One region of the Shewanella sp. SM95 genome, then DNA from elsewhere that is predicted to be linked to it. Evidence: riboswitches for the same ligand, from Rfam matches in the RefSeq annotation. Region 1 holds a riboswitch; the other holds the start of a gene.

Region 1 (8,125 bases):
TAAGATCAATTTTTTGCTGGATCAGCGGATCCTGCGCTTTACTCACAGGGCTGATTTGAAAAGACACGGCTGACTGAGACATCCACACTCCACTTTGTAATCTACATTAAATAACCACAACGCATCCCGCGTCTATGACGAACATGTCCAATTGTGCATTTCCAATCGCGGGTGGGATATCAACAGAAATACTGATTATCCCGTCAGTCTGCACTTACGGCATGACTCAAAGATGACGACTTAACTCTGGGTTTACGTCCTGACTAGGTGCCTACGGCATGACCTTGTATTTACGGCATGACTCTACGCTTACGCAAAATCAGCAAAAAGAACATGCTACCTATGGCGGCCGTGATAATGCCCACGGGCAACTCTTGATTCCCCAATAAACAGCGCGCTAATACATCAATCCACACCATAAATAATCCGCCCACCAGCGCCGTTAATAAAATCGGCTGACGACCGGGAAACAGCATGCGTACTGTATGGGGGATCATTAACCCGACAAAACCGATACCGCCGCAGGTAGCCACCAAAATAGCGGTAATCAAGGAGCAGAGCAGCAACATATTGAGCCGCAGCTTAGGCACATTCACCCCTAAGGTATGCGCCGTTTCATCCCCCGCCTGCAACGCCATGATCTGCCGTTTCATGCCTAAAATAATGAATAAACTCGCACCAATCACCAGTGTCGGCAGTACTAACAAGGACCAACTGGCCTTTGCAAAACTGCCTAAACTCCAAAACAGCACAGAGGCTGTCGCCTGCGGACTGGCGAAATACAGCAGCAGACTCGTTAATGCGCCGAACATAAAGGAGGTCGCCACACCAGAGAGCAGCATGCGCTCCACTTGGCTATTGAGCCCTAAGCCTGACAAAGCAAGCACTATCAACACCGACAAACTCGCGCCAATAAAAGCGCCCAAGGGCAAGCTAAACCAAAGTAATCCAGACAAGGCACCCGAACCGCTAAAAAGCCCAGAATGTGCCGCCATGCCCGCATTATCAAAAAATCCAGAGCCAGTGAATAAGGTCAACATCACCACAGCGCCAAAGGACGCGCCAGAGCTAATGCCAAACAAATAGGGATCGGCGAGCGGATTGCGAGTCACGGTTTGCAACACACTGCCCGCCAGTGACAAACCCGCTCCCGCCACAAAAGCCAGTAAAATGCGCGGCAACCTGAGCTCCATCACAATGCGCTCAGTCATGCCATTGGCTTGAGTGAGGTTCGTCGCTTTATTGATAAATACTTGAATAACATCCGTAAAACTGATGTTCGCCGCACCAAAACTCGTCGCGGCAATAGGCGTTATCAAAGTGATGATACCTAATACGAGCAGCATCAGTTGTTGTCTCGTCAACGGTGTCACGATACGCCCCAAATATGAGATGAAATATTGTTTACTCCCCTGAGTCATCCACCCTCGCCTCGCTCGTTCAGGCCATGATCTACATGGTGGTAACCATAAAAATAGCTGATTAAGGGCTTTTTATGTTGTGGATGGGGCGATACCTGAGCACACACGCCAAACACATCGCCAATTCGCGCCTCGGTTAATACTTCGGTTGGCGTCCCCATAGCGCTGACTTCCCCGTTATGGATCAACAACAAACTGTCGCACAGGGCACTGGCTAAATTAAGATCATGAATTGAGGCAATCACGCTAATCCCAAGACTACGCACCAATTCGAGGATTTGAATTTGATAGCGCACATCGAGGTGGTTCGTTGGCTCATCGAGGATTAAAAGTTGCGGCTGCTGCACTATGGCGCGGGCAATCAAGGCGCGTTGCTTTTCACCGCCGGATAAGTGCTCATATTGTTGGTGCATCTTATGGCTCAAGCCAACTTTCTCTAAAGCCTTAGCAATACGCTCAGTATCACAGCTCGAATTGGTATCAAACATGCCCTTGTGGGGCGTTAAGCCCATGCTGACCAATTGCTCTGTGGTGAGGTCAAAATAGTGCGGTGTATCCTGCTGCACTACGGCGACGCGACAGGCAAACGCCTTGGGCGACAAGCGCTCAATATCTTGATCAAAAAGGGTAATTTTGCCCTGAGTCGGGCGAACAAACCGATACAAACAGCGCAGCAAACTGGACTTGCCCGCACCGTTAGGGCCAATCAGCCCCAGCATCTGCCCCGTTGGCAGCGTAAAGTTAATATTGGAAAGAATGGTTTTGCCATCGATACACCAGCTCAACTGGCTCACATTGAGCGCGACTGACGGGCTCAATGACGGGTTAGTGTCATTCACGGGGCTGTTAGTTTGGATTGCGGAAAGTTTCACCTAAGCGGCGCTCCTATCAAGTCCAAACCTGTATAAAAAAAGGTTGTGCATATTGTCATCTGCTCCCTCGAGTCACCCGCTCGAGAACTAAGGCTGCACGCAGCGATAACAGAAATAGGCAGGTCTCCTGACTTGTAGGGAAGAAGATTCGAGATCTTTTTCACTACTCACAGTTGCGGGCACAGTTCGGGCTGACTGACGAGCAGCTCCCCGATTCCCTATTATGTTTGGGTTGATATGCTCTTTGTTAACAACGCCACTGTGAATTAAAACAACGGAGCGATTCGAACAAAGAGAGTCTATTCCCAACACCTATTTCTGCGACGTTATCACTCATTGCGCATGTAATACGCTATCTCGTTCAAACGTCAGGGAAAAGCATTATCCTACATCTATCCCATTAGGCAATGCTGTTTAAATCAGAATATTTTCATGTCAGCTTATTCTCGCCAAACGATCACGCCTACACCATAACTCCTAGGTCGTGAAATAAGGCCTCAACACCTGCGCCCACTCGGCCAATCTAAACGCCAATAGCAGGCACCCTGTTCATCTTGCAGCACATTAATGCTCACCACGGCCGCCACGGGTAAATCGAGTTGACTATAAAACCCCACCGCCCGTTCAACCCCTAAGGCACGCGCCATTAAGTGACGGATCACCCCGCCGTGGGTCACGACCCACACTTGAGTGGCTGGCATATTGTCAGTGGTTTCATTAATGGCACTGTTTTCATTACCCATTTTATGTGAGTCAAGGGTCAATCGTTCAAACTCGGCGGCGAGTATCTGGTCAATCGTCCCATTCACCCGCGACTCAAAACTTGCCATAGTTTCACCATTGGGCGGCGGATTTTGCCAAGGGTTTTGCCAATACGCCGCTAAGTGTTCGCCCTCTTGTTGATACAGGTCATCGAGCCGACAACCGTCCCAATCACCAAAATCAATTTCCTGTAAACCCGACAAACACTGCGCCTGCAATGGCCTTGACTCAGATATCAGTGCCGCCGTCGAATGCAGCTCGGCGGCAAAAGCGTGGGCAAAATCGGCGCAGCGGCGTGAAATCGAGCTATAAATCGCGCTACACACGCTGGCCTGTGACTCAACTGCTGCCGACATTTGTTGCCAACCCTTTTTACTCAAAGGCACATCCACACGACCCCGCAAAATAGCGCCGCCTTCACACTCACCGTGGCGCAACAATAACAATCGAACTTGTTTCATATATGCCTTTTTAGTTAGGGACTAGATGCTAGGAACTCAAGCCGAGGGCTTAAATTCTAGATTCTCGATTCTCGCTCCTAATGCCTTTGACTTTCATCTTGCCCTGACAATCATAAGTCGCGTATTATGGACGTCTATACGTTTAAATGTCCAAAACAAATTTTTAAGAACAAGTATTCAAAAAATGTCGGCAGACGACAATAAAATGCACTTAGCATAACAATGGCCGATTTTTGGACTTAACTTAGCTGTATTTAAGGTAACTATTTATGACGATACCCTCTACCAAAGCCGGCCAGATATTGGCAGACATACGCAAACAGCTTGCAGAGCGCATTCTGATCTTAGACGGTGCCATGGGCACTATGATCCAAGGCTACAAGCTGGAAGAAGAGGACTATCGCGGCGAACGCTTTAAAGATTGGCACACTGACGTCAAAGGCAACAACGATTTATTGGTGTTGTCGCAACCCCACATCATCAAACAAATTCACACCGACTACTTAAACGCCGGTGCAGACATCATTGAAACCAACACCTTTAATGCTACGACTATTGCCATGGCTGACTACGACATGCAGTCGCTGTCTGCCGAAATTAACTTAGCCGGCGCGCGCCTCGCCCGTGAAGCCTGTGATGAAGTCTTTGCTGCCACAGGCATTCCACGTTACGTCGCTGGTGTGTTAGGCCCCACTAACCGTACGTGTTCGATTAGCCCAGATGTGAATGACCCAGGCTACCGCAACGTCAGCTTCGATGAGTTAGTGAGCGCTTACCGAGAGTCCACTAAGGCGCTGATTGAAGGCGGCGCGGATATCATTATGGTCGAGACCATCTTCGATACCTTAAACGCCAAGGCCGCACTGTTTGCAATTGAATCGGTGTTTGATGACTTATTTGGTCAGCATTCTAAAGACAGATTGCCTATCATGATCTCGGGCACCATTACCGATGCCTCTGGCCGCACCCTTACCGGCCAAACCACCGAAGCTTTTTATAATTCCCTGCGCCATATCAAGCCCTTATCTATCGGCCTTAACTGTGCGCTCGGACCAAAAGAGCTGCGCCCGTATGTGGAAGAATTATCGCGCATCAGTGAGTGTTATGTGTCGGCGCATCCGAACGCGGGCCTGCCGAACGAGTTTGGCGGCTATGATGAAACCCCAGAGGACATGGCGAACGTGATTGAAGATTGGGCGCGCGAAGGCATGCTCAATATTATCGGTGGTTGTTGTGGTAGTACCCCTGAACATATCCGCGTGATCCGCGAAGCGGTGAGCCGTCACGACCCGCGTATTTTGCCAGACATTCCGGTAGCTTGCCGCTTGGCAGGTTTGGAACCGCTGACTATCGATGCACAATCCCTGTTCGTTAACGTGGGTGAGCGCACCAACGTCACAGGTTCGGCCAAGTTTTTAAAGCTGATCAAAGACGGTAAGTTTGAGCAGGCGCTCGATGTCGCCCGCGAGCAGGTCGAAAGCGGCGCGCAAATCATCGACATCAACATGGACGAAGGCATGCTCGATGGTGCCGAGATCATGCACAAGTTTTTAAACTTGATTGCCTCTGAGCCCGACATCAGCCGCGTGCCGATTATGATCGACTCATCTAAGTGGGAAGTGATCGAAGCTGGCCTCAAATGTATTCAAGGCAAGGGCATAGTTAACTCGATTTCCCTTAAAGAAGGCGAAGCCAAGTTTATTGAGCAAGCAACACTTGTGAAACGCTACGGCGCGGCGGCCATTATCATGGCATTCGACGAACAAGGTCAGGCCGATACTAAGGCACGTAAAATCGAAATCTGTACCCGCGCCTATCGGGTGCTGGTTGATAAGGTCGGCTTTCCGCCAGAAGACATCATCTTCGACCCGAACATTTTCGCCATCGCCACAGGTATCGATGAACACGACAACTATGCCGTCGATTTTATCGATGCCATTAAAGCGATTAAAGCCACCCTGCCCCACGCGATGATTTCGGGCGGCGTGTCGAACGTGTCGTTCTCGTTCCGCGGTAACAACCCAGTGCGCGAAGCGATTCACGCGGTATTCCTGTACCACGCTATCAAAGTCGGCATGGACATGGGGATTGTCAACGCGGGCCAGTTAGCCATTTACGACGATATCGATCCTGAACTTAAAGTGCGGGTCGAAAACGTGGTCCTTAACTTGCCTTGCCCAGTCGATGGCTCAAGCAATACCGAGCAGTTACTTGAAATCGCAGAGAAATTCCGCGGTGATGGCGCGCAGGTGGGTAAAAAAGAAGATTTAGAATGGCGCAGCTGGCCAGTGAGCCAACGCTTATCCCATGCGCTCGTCAAAGGCATTACCGAATTTATCGATGAAGATACCGAAGCCGCTCGCCAAGAAGCGAAACGTCCGCTGGATGTGATTGAAGGCGCCTTGATGGACGGCATGAACGTGGTCGGTGACTTGTTCGGCTCGGGCAAGATGTTCTTGCCGCAGGTGGTGAAATCGGCGCGGGTAATGAAAAAAGCCGTAGCTTACTTAAACCCGTACATTGAGCTGGAAAAGGTCGAAGGCCAATCTAACGGCAAGATTTTGATGGTGACAGTAAAAGGAGACGTGCACGATATCGGCAAAAATATCGTCGGCGTGGTGCTCGCCTGTAACGGTTTTGAGGTATTCGATTTAGGCGTGATGGTGTCGGTGGAGCGAATTCTCGACGCCGTGAAAGAACACAATATCGATATCATCGGCATGTCGGGCCTCATCACGCCGAGTCTGGACGAGATGGTGCATAACGTGAAAACCTTCCACCGCGAAGGCTTAACCATTCCGGCGATTATCGGCGGTGCCACTTGCTCGAAAATCCACACAGCGGTGAAGATTGCGCCCCATTATCCCCATGGCGCTATTTATATTGCCGATGCGTCCCGCGCCGTGCCTATGGTGAGTAAGCTCATCAACAACGAGACTCGCCAAGCGACTATAGACGAAACCTATGCCGAATACGACGACATGCGCACTAAGCGTCTATCCCAAGCCAAGCGCAAAGAGATAGTGTCACTCGAAGCGGCCCGTGAAAACCGCTGCCAACACGATTGGGCCAACTACACCCCGTTCACGCCAAACGTGCTCGGGCGCCAAGTGTTTGATAATTATCCATTAGAAGACTTAGTCGAGCGTATCGACTGGACACCGTTTTTCCGCTCGTGGGAACTTCACGGCCATTACCCTGAAATCCTCACCGATAAAGTGGTCGGTGAAGAAGCGCAAAAGCTGTTCGCCGATGGTCAGGCCATGCTCAAACAAATCATCGAAGAAAAGTGGCTCACGGCGAAAGCGGTTATTGGCTTATTCCCTGCCAATACCGTCAATTACGACGACATTGAGCTGTACACAGATGAGTCGCGCACCACAATTGAAATGACCACACATCACCTGCGGATGCAGCTTGAACGTGTCGGTAACGACAACTTCTGTCTATCCGACTTTGTTGCGCCAAAAGACTCAGGCGTCGCCGATTACATGGGCGGCTTTGCGGTGACCGCAGGCCACGGTATCGACGAACATGTGGCGCGTTTTGAAGCGAACCACGACGACTACAACGCCATCATGCTCAAATGCTTAGCCGACCGTTTGGCCGAAGCCTTTGCCGAACGGATGCACGAACGGGTACGTAAAGAGTTTTGGGGTTATGCGGCCGACGAGCAGTTAAGCAACGAAGCCTTAATCCGCGAGAAATACAAAGGCATACGCCCCGCACCGGGTTACCCAGCTTGCCCAGACCACACAGAAAAAGGCTTGTTATGGGACTTGCTCAAGCCCGATGAAACCATTGGCCTCAACATCACCGAAAGCTACGCCATGTTCCCGACAGCGGCAGTATCTGGCTGGTATTTCGCCCACCCGAAATCCCGCTACTTTGGCGTGAGTAACATAGGACGCGATCAAGTGGAAGATTATGCCAAGCGTAAAGGGATGACTGTAGCTGAGACGGAGAAGTGGCTGGCGCCAGTGTTAGATTATGATCCCGAGTGATTGGGGTTTAGATTACGCTAACGCGGTTTGAGATCTAAGATCGGTCTTGCGACCGAAAAGGTCGTGGAATTCCATTCCACACCAGGGCAAGAAGGGGATCAACAGCAATCCCCCTCTTGCATCTCCCCTTGCCGCCCCTAGCGAAGTTACATGCATTAGTTACTGGCTTCGTGCTTATTCGAAAATAGCTAACGCTTCCGATGGGGCGTCCCTTCCCCCCGAAAGCTACGCAGACGTCCTGTCTGCGTCACGCTATTTTCTTCAACGCCCTTCAGCAACTTCGCAGGGGATCGGTGAACTTCTGTGGCATTAGAGTGAACTATTCGCATTGAAAGAATTATGCCAACGCCACAAGACTTATTACCCTCAACTTACCAATTTATATAGTAGACTCGAGCTTATCATTGATACTTTTATAAACTAAATATAAGTGTATCAACTCAACCAAAGCGAAATTAACTATTACGACGGTGAAATATTGTAGATCACCCATAGACCATAAGTTAAATAAAAAGAAAACTTCTAGATATCGAAACTTAGACCACCTAAAGTAATTTGACGGATAATCTTTGCCTATAAGCATAGGTAACACTTTAAAATTAAAA
Region 2 (8,125 bases), on a different contig from region 1:
GCTAATGGCTTGACTGCGCCGCCAGCGACAGGAATATCACTGCGATTTAATAAGGTTAAGATCCGCAGGGCATTATTGAGCGTTTTATCCGGCGTTTGGTTACCGGCGCTGGTGGTGACGGCAAGTGGAACCAGCTCTGGATGGGCGAGAGCTAAAATGAGCGCAATAGCGTCGTCATGGCCGGGATCGCAATCCAGAATAATAGGGCGAGTCATACTGTTACTCCTTTAAACAGTGGTGATGGGGGCTTAGAATAGCATGCCATCAGTTAGGCGCTAGCCTGTGGAGGGGACTTGCAGAGTAAACTGTGAGCATTTTCGTCTTTTTATCAACAAGCTGCTAGAATTCTGCCCATTTTTGACACTAGGCGATGTTAGGTAAATCCATTCTCGCTCTGTCCGCTGCACAACATTGAATGACATCTCCAAGCAAATATAAGGAAATAAGTAATGCTCACTCATCGAATCACTTGGCCTAAGGTTTTACTCGTGGGCATGGTTGCCATGCAGATCTCTGGCTGTAGCGATCCTCAACCTATGGCCGTTGTGGAAAGTAATAACGAGTCATTGCTACAGTTTGATAACGGCAAACTGCTCCAACTTAAGGAAAATCCGAGTCCACAGTATCGCCATATTCCCTGTGATTTACCCGCAGTCGAGACTGTGGTCAACAACAGTTCGGCCTTTGCGGCGTTAACACAATCTGGTGAGGTGATCACTTGGGGTGACAGTTATGCTGGCGGTGATAGCCGCGAGGTGACGGAGCAGCTTAAGCAAGTTAAGCAAATCGTCCCAGTTAAGGACGGGTTTGCCGCGCTACGTCAAGATGGCACTGTGGTGTACTGGGGCAATGCGGGGAAATATAGCCTCGACAAAGCCCTACAAAACCGCATGACCAATATTACCAAATTGTTCGCCAATCAAGAGGCCATTGCCGCCCTTGATGCCAATGGCAAGGTGCATACTTGGGGTTATGGCCCCTACGGCGGCAATAGCTTACATGTGCAGGATCAATTAGTTGATGTTGTTGATATCTTCGCCAGAGGACGCAGTTTTGTCGCCCTCAAAAAAGAAGGTAGCGCGGTGATTTGGGGGCAGGTTGAAGAGTCGACCAATATGAAAAAGTTACTCCCGCAGCTTACGGATGTAGCGAAGATCGAATATTTTCAACACACCTATGCCGCCTTGAAAAAGGACGGCACTGTGGTGAGTTGGGGCTGGCGCAGTGATGCTTACTCGATCCGCAGCGCCTTAAAGGATGTGGCGAGTATGACGGCAAACAATTGTGCCTTTGCGATTTTAAGCCCTACGGGGGATGCACATTTTTGGGGCGATGGGATTAACTGTGGTATCGATTGGATTAAAAAAACCGATATCACAGGGGTAAAAGAGATTATCAGCATTGGCTCAGGCTTTTTATTACTGCAGGATAAGGCCGTGCCGCAAATAGTGGCCGACGATACTGATTACGCTCATATGTTTGGGTTTCATTATGCCCAAGAGATTCTTGATAAATATTGGCAGGAAGGCAGCATCATTACCCAAGGGCCTGCCTCCTTTGTGTTTACACGTCCCGATGGCAAAGTGGTGCCTGTTGGTTATCGCGCCAACCGTGAAAATGTGGAGAAGTTGATTGCACGTATTCCGCGCCTTACTTGGTTAGATGGCGCAAATGACGGTTATGTTGGCATCAGCGAAAAGGGGGAACTGGTCTCTTGGTCGATGAATTTGCCAATGTTCGACAAGTCGCCAGTGCAACCTGCTGACTCGTTAGTGATTAAACCGCTGGATTTTACCCCCGTTGCCCAATGTGAAACCTCTAAGCAGCGTCAGGTGATTTTGAGCAAAGACAGACCAAAACCTGCGGCAAAAAACTGGGATGGTGTTTTCTAGCTCATGTGAGTTTTCTCGCTAACTTGAGATTAATGGACTTTCATCCGTATAGACGTCTATAATGCGCGCGCTCAGGTCTGATATGCTCTGAGCCTTGTTGGGCGTTAACAGGTTGTACGCCCTTTGAACCTAATTTTGAGTCAACCTTCTGTGGTGCTTGCGTGCGAAAGCCGTGAGATAATCGGGAAGCCAGTGAAATTCTGGCACTGCCCCCGCAACGGTAAAAGGTGAGAGACGACCGCGTTTGATTGGTGTGTTCAAGACAGAACCCGAAAGTCAGAATGTGAAAGGTCAGTCTCGCGTTAATCCAACTTTAATGGATTAACATAGCCTAAGTCCGGAGACCGGCCCTAAAGGTGTTTTTGAGATTTCGGTGGGCAGATCTCAAAATGCGATAATCACCGTCAGTATTTACGACTGAATTAACGGTATCGTGGCGTCAATGCCCCGTTTTCCTTGCAGGAGTTAAAGGTAAAATGGGAACAAATCCAACAAAAATCGCGCTGCTGATCGGCAGCCTATGCAGTTTTTCAATTATCGCGCCCGTTATGGCGGCTGACGATACCAGCACAGCTAAAGTCGACGAGCATCTTGTCGTGATCGGCCGCTCTGATAAGACCCCGTTAAATATTGCCGCCAATGTGAATGTGATTGATGCCGCGGCGATTGAAATGAGTGGCGCGACTAATTTGACCGACGTCTTACGTGGTCAAAGCGGTATTCAAATTTCGGATAACAATATTGGAACTAGCTTTGCTATGCGTGGTTTTAGCGCCAGCACTGCCGTTAATAACACGCTGATTTTACTTGATGGTCGTCGTCTCAATAATATCGATATCGCAGCGCCTAGCCTTAATGCCATTCCGCTTAATCAAGTGGATCGTATTGAAATTTTATCGGGTAGTGCGGGTGTGCTTTATGGCGATCAAGCGGTAGGTGGCGTGATCAATATTGTCACTAAATCCCCTGAAAATACAGGTGGTAGCGTACAGTTATCTGGCGGTAGCTTTGATACCTATGAAGGTCGTGGTGATGTGTCTGGCGCGATCAACAAAGATTGGCGTTACTTTTTCACAGGTAGTTATAACCAAGGTGACAACTATCGCCAGCATAATGCCAACGAAACCGGCTCTATTCTTGGCCGCATTCAATATAAAACAGCCACAGACTCGTTCTTTGTTGAAACCAGCTACTACGATAACGATCGTGAAAATCCGGGCTCGCTTACTGAAAAGCAATTTAAAGACGATCCCCGTGCTTCATCAAATAAGGTAGAGTATGCCCACGAGATGACCACTGCGGCGCGAACGGGTTACCAGCATCAGCTTAATCAAAACTGGGCGCTGGCGGCGGATTTAGATTACAGCGATACCTTAGTGTCTTCTCTTAATTGGGGGGCGAACAGCCATAACACACGCTCACTGTTAATGTTTAGCCCTAAAGCGTTAGCGAATTACAGCACGCGTCAAGGCGAGCTAAGCCTAGTCACAGGTTTAGACATCAGCCGTGGCAAGGCTGATTTTGACACTATGGCGCGCAGTAATGTGCAGCAAATGCAAAGCGCCTATCTACAAGCTACAGTGCCTTTAAGCCATACTTTAAGTTACGTTGTGGGTGGCCGTTATGCGCGGGTGACCGACGAGTTAGTCGATGGCAATGTCTATCCTAATGGCATGGATTTAGACGAAAATGCCCACGCATTCGAACTGGGTTTAAATTACCGCCCAACTGCGGAGCACAGACTCTATGTGCGCGCTGATGATAACTTCCGTTTTGCCAAAGTGGATGAGCAAGCTTATACATCGCCGGGCGTATTTGGCTTAAAGCCGCAAACAGGCCGTTCCTATGAGGCGGGTTGGGATTGGGCTGTCGCTAGTCAAACCCTGCGAGTCAGCCTATATCGTCTCGATTTAGAGGATGAAATTGTTTATGACTCGAGTGCAGTTAAACCCATAGGTGGAAATTTCAACGGCGCAAACGTTAATGCCGACGCTTCTCGTCGTTATGGCGCGGGTGCCGATTGGGATTGGCAGGTGACTAAAGCGCTGCAACTCGGGCTGGAATATAACTACACCGACGCCGAATTTACCGATGGTGCTAACGATGGCAAAGAGCTGTCTTGGGTGGCAAAACACACGGGACGCGGTTATGTCAGCATGGATTTTGCTGAGCATTTCCAAGTATTTGCCGAAGCTATCTACACGGGGGATCGTTTTATCGAAGGCGATAACGCTAATCAAGGTGATAAGCTAGCAAGTTACGTGCTTGGTAATTTAGCCTTGAATTATAATCGTGATGCTTGGCTTGCCAGTCTGCGTATCGATAATGTATTCGATAAAGATTATGTTAGCGCAGGTTATTACGGTGGCGATTGGGGGGATAGTTACTATTCTGGTCGAGGTCGCGATATTCGTTTCACTGTGGGCTACCGCTTCTAAATATTAATGAGCTATCTAACTAACAAAGCCAGACTCAGTCTGGCTTTTTATTTTTTACGCTGAGTTCAAAGAATAAATCTTAAAATAGGTATAGTCTTGAATATCGTTTTAGTAGAGTGGTTTAATTGTCGTTATCTATAGTGTTAGCGGGCAGTCATTACTAAATAGGAGTAATTTATATTTTACTCTGCTGTTTATGGCTGAAATTCTTAGTATTTTAGGTATGATGTGAGCTGTAACCGAATCATCTTATTGTTAATAAACAGGTGTAAAGTGTCTTATGACTGATCTTGAGCAACAGGTTTTTACTCAAGTTAGAGCTATCATAGCGAACGAAGAGCAAGTGATTGGCCGCCGAGGAATTCTAATTCCACTCAAAAAAGCGATCCTTGCTGAAGGCGACATTCGTAATGTGATTGACATTATCTCGAGCGATCCCGCATTGGCAGCGCACATGCTTATGCGCAGTAATTCCGCACAGGCTGCTGTAGTGGAAAATCACAAAACTCGTTCGTTGAAAGAAGCTTTGATCCGCTTAGGTCAAGTTAATATCTATCGCTACGCCTTTACGTTCTATTTAAAAGAACGCCTCGATGAACTGCCACAGCCCTATAAAAAGTTGGTCCAAGGTTATTGGAAGCTGACTGAAGATATTGCAACGGATGCGGTAGATAGCTTAGCGGATATGGAAGGTGTGGAGGTTGATGCTGACGAAGTGCAAACCTTAGCTCTGTTCAGTGTGTTCGGCCAAATTATCGCACTGACCGCATTTGCCTATTTAAATGCTAATGCCGAACAGTCATTTCCTTTAAGTGTGATTAAGTCATTGATTGATAATCAACAACAGACCTTAACCATAGAAGCGTTCGAGGCGTTAGATCTCGATCAGGATCTGCGTCAAGAATTTATGATCGCCCATAATTTGCGTCAGACCCGTAATCCTAATTCATCAGGGTTGATACTGCGCCGTGTCTTGTCTATGCGTGGATTGTTGATGAATCCGCTGTAATTTGTCGATGCTATGAAGTAGTCATTTGACTCAATAAAAAAGCCTGCATTCGCAGGCTTTTTTACTCTATGTCACCCGCATTAATTCGTCTTCTGCTGGCGGGATAAACCTTCCCTCGCCACCAGTTGTAACCAATTTTGGATCAATGCAGAGTTAGCACTGTGGCGGCGATAGGCACCAAATAGCGGTCGTTTCAGACCTTCTTGGCCGAGTTTTACCGTAGCGAGACTCAGTCCATGTCCTTCATTAATCGACCAGCTTGGCAGTGCGGCTATGCCGTCTTTACAGGCAATGCGTTGCAATAACATCATGGTTAAATCACAGGTTTTTTGCTCGCCCGCCTCTATGCCCGCAGGTTCTAAAAAGTGGCGATAAATATCTAAACGTGTCAACGGCACTGGATAACTGATAATAGGCAAGTGTGCTAATTGCTTAGGAGTGACATAGGCTTCTTTCGCTAAAGGATGATCCTTAGCAACCACTAACTTCACTTCAAAATCAAACAAATGCTGGTAGGCGAGTGAATGCCCAGGCACAGGATCTGAGGTTAATACAATATCCAGTTCACCCATTTCTAAGGCATTGAGCGAGTCGAACAAGTGGCGGCTCGACAAGTCTAACTCGGCAGTTGGATGATCTTGCCTAAATTGTTCCATTACAGGCATTAACCAGCGAAAACAGCTATGGCACTCAATGCCGACTCGCAACTGATTAGTTTCGGTTTCCAGCCCATTCTTCAAATCTGTCTCGGTTTCTAACACCTTAGGCAAAATCTCTTCGGCCAGATGCAACAGGCGTGCACCTTCTTGGGTGAATGACAGTGGCTTACTCTTACGCACAAAAATGGGCGAGTTAATCCTTTGCTCCAACTCCTTAATCTGGTGGGAGAGGGCGGATTGAGTGACAAAACGTTTTTTGGCTGCGCCCGCCAAACTGCCGCTTTCTTTCAGGGCCATTAAGGTTCGCAGGTGTCTTAGTTCGATCATGTTCACTCCAAGTGAATTTCGCTCATGTTGTGCTTGAAATCAATTCGGTTGCTGGCATAGAGACTAACACAATAAACTTCTAGACGTCCAGACGCCCATTGTTATTTATCAAGGCTGAAGTGCTGAAAAGTGCCAAGAGAAAACAATCTGGTGGGTGCAAGTGCCGAATGTGGCTTATCTCAAATAAAGGAAGATAGAGTATGCAATTAAATAGTCTTGGGTTTCCCCGTATTGGGCGTCGTCGTGAATTGAAATTTGCCTTAGAAAAATACTGGCGTGGTGAGAGCACTCAAGCGGAATTACGTGAAGTGGCGAGTGAACTTCGCCGTACCCATTGGCAGTGGCAAGCTGCTGCTGGCATTGAGCAAGTTCCCGTAGGTGATTTTGCCTTTTATGATCAAGTGCTGACCTTAAGCGCGACTTTAAATGCCATTCCTGAGCGCCATCGTGGTGAAGGGGCAATCGATCTCGATACTTTATTCCGTGTTGCCCGCGGCAGAGCGCCAACGGGCCAAGATGCGCCAGCCTCTGAAATGACCAAGTATTTCAATACTAACTATCACTATCTGGTACCTGAGCTCAGCCAAAACCAAGAGTTTTCGATTGCCTATGAGCAGTTCTTTGATGAAGTCAGCGAAGCGCAGTCCTTAGGCTATAAAGTAAAACCTGTGCTACTCGGCCCTGTTAGCTACTTGTACCTAGCTAAAACCGTGGGCGAAGAGTTTGATAAGTTAAGCTTATTACCCAATTTATTAACTGCTTATGCTGACATTTTGGCGCGTTTTGCTGCTCAGGGAGTGCAATGGGTACAGCTCGATGAGCCCATTCTCGCATTGGAATTGGATGGCGAATGGCAAGCGGCGATGATTGAGGCGTATCAAGCCCTCAGCACTGCGAAGGTGAAGATCCTTCTTACCAGTTATTACGGCGGTATCGCACACCATCAATCGCTGGTATCGGCCTTGCCGGTCGCGGGGTTGCATGTCGATTTAGTCACAGCGCCGGATCAATTAGCAGTCTTTGCCAATGCGCTTGGTCAAGATCAAATTTTGTCGGCGGGTGTGGTCAATGGTCGCAACGTGTGGGCGGCAGAGGCGGATTTGATTGCCGAACGCATAGGCACGGTTGCCCGTGATCTCGGAGATCGCTTGTGGATCGGTACTTCTTGCTCACTCCTGCACAGCCCTGTGGATTTAGAGGTGGAAGCCACGCTTGAGCCCGCGCTGCGTCAACAACTCGCGTTTGCGAAGCAGAAATTACTCGAACTGGCCAATGTGCGCCAATTGCTACTGGCACCTGAATCGGTCGCGGCAAAAGAGATTGTGCAAACCTGTTTGGCACGCCGTGAGGCGAAAGCGCAGTCTGCAGATAAGCAAGTGATTGCCCGCGTTGCCGCGTTGACATCTGCCGATTATGAGCGCATCAGTGATTTCAGCGTACGCCAAGCAGTGCAGCAGCAGAAATACCGTTTACCTCTGTTGCCGACCACCACCATTGGCTCCTTCCCACAAACACCTGCAATCCGTGGACTACGCAGTCGTTGGCGCAAGGGCGATCTGAGTGATGCACAATATACAGAGCAATTGCAGCAAGTCACCCGCGATACTATCGACCGCCAGCTTAAACTCGGTATCGATGTGTTGGTTCATGGTGAGGCCGAGCGCAACGATATGGTGGAATACTTTGGTGAGCAGCTTGCGGGCGTTGGCTTTACCAAAAATGGTTGGGTGCAAAGTTATGGTTCACGCTGTGTTAAGCCGCCGTTGGTCTATGGTGATGTTAGCCGTCCAAAGGCGATGA

Evidence for each region. A riboswitch is a leader RNA that binds a small molecule or an ion and turns the genes downstream of it on or off. The one in region 1 is predicted to bind cobalamin.
Region 2: it holds a riboswitch for cobalamin, as region 1 does, so the genes downstream of both, L5M29_RS18850 (TonB-dependent receptor) here and L5M29_RS17940 (ABC transporter ATP-binding protein) in region 1, are expected to answer to the same signal.

The regions. Positions count from the first base shown of each region.
Region 1 is NZ_JAKKSE010000019.1:3,509-11,633, reverse strand. It holds gene cobT (nicotinate-nucleotide--dimethylbenzimidazole phosphoribosyltransferase) at 1-82, opposite strand, end outside; gene L5M29_RS17945 (FecCD family ABC transporter permease) at 291-1,421, opposite strand; gene L5M29_RS17940 (ABC transporter ATP-binding protein) at 1,418-2,293, opposite strand; cobalamin riboswitch at 2,393-2,569, opposite strand; gene L5M29_RS17935 (histidine phosphatase family protein) at 2,791-3,516, opposite strand; gene metH (methionine synthase) at 3,786-7,520, shown strand; gene L5M29_RS17925 (hypothetical protein) at 7,900-8,125, opposite strand, start outside.
Region 2 is NZ_JAKKSE010000021.1:39,967-48,091, reverse strand. It holds gene rihA (pyrimidine-specific ribonucleoside hydrolase RihA) at 1-215, opposite strand, end outside; gene L5M29_RS18855 (hypothetical protein) at 450-1,892, shown strand; cobalamin riboswitch at 2,027-2,260, shown strand; gene L5M29_RS18850 (TonB-dependent receptor) at 2,369-4,330, shown strand; gene L5M29_RS18845 (HDOD domain-containing protein) at 4,611-5,339, shown strand; gene L5M29_RS18840 (LysR family transcriptional regulator) at 5,420-6,325, opposite strand; gene metE (5-methyltetrahydropteroyltriglutamate--homocysteine S-methyltransferase) at 6,526-8,125, shown strand, end outside.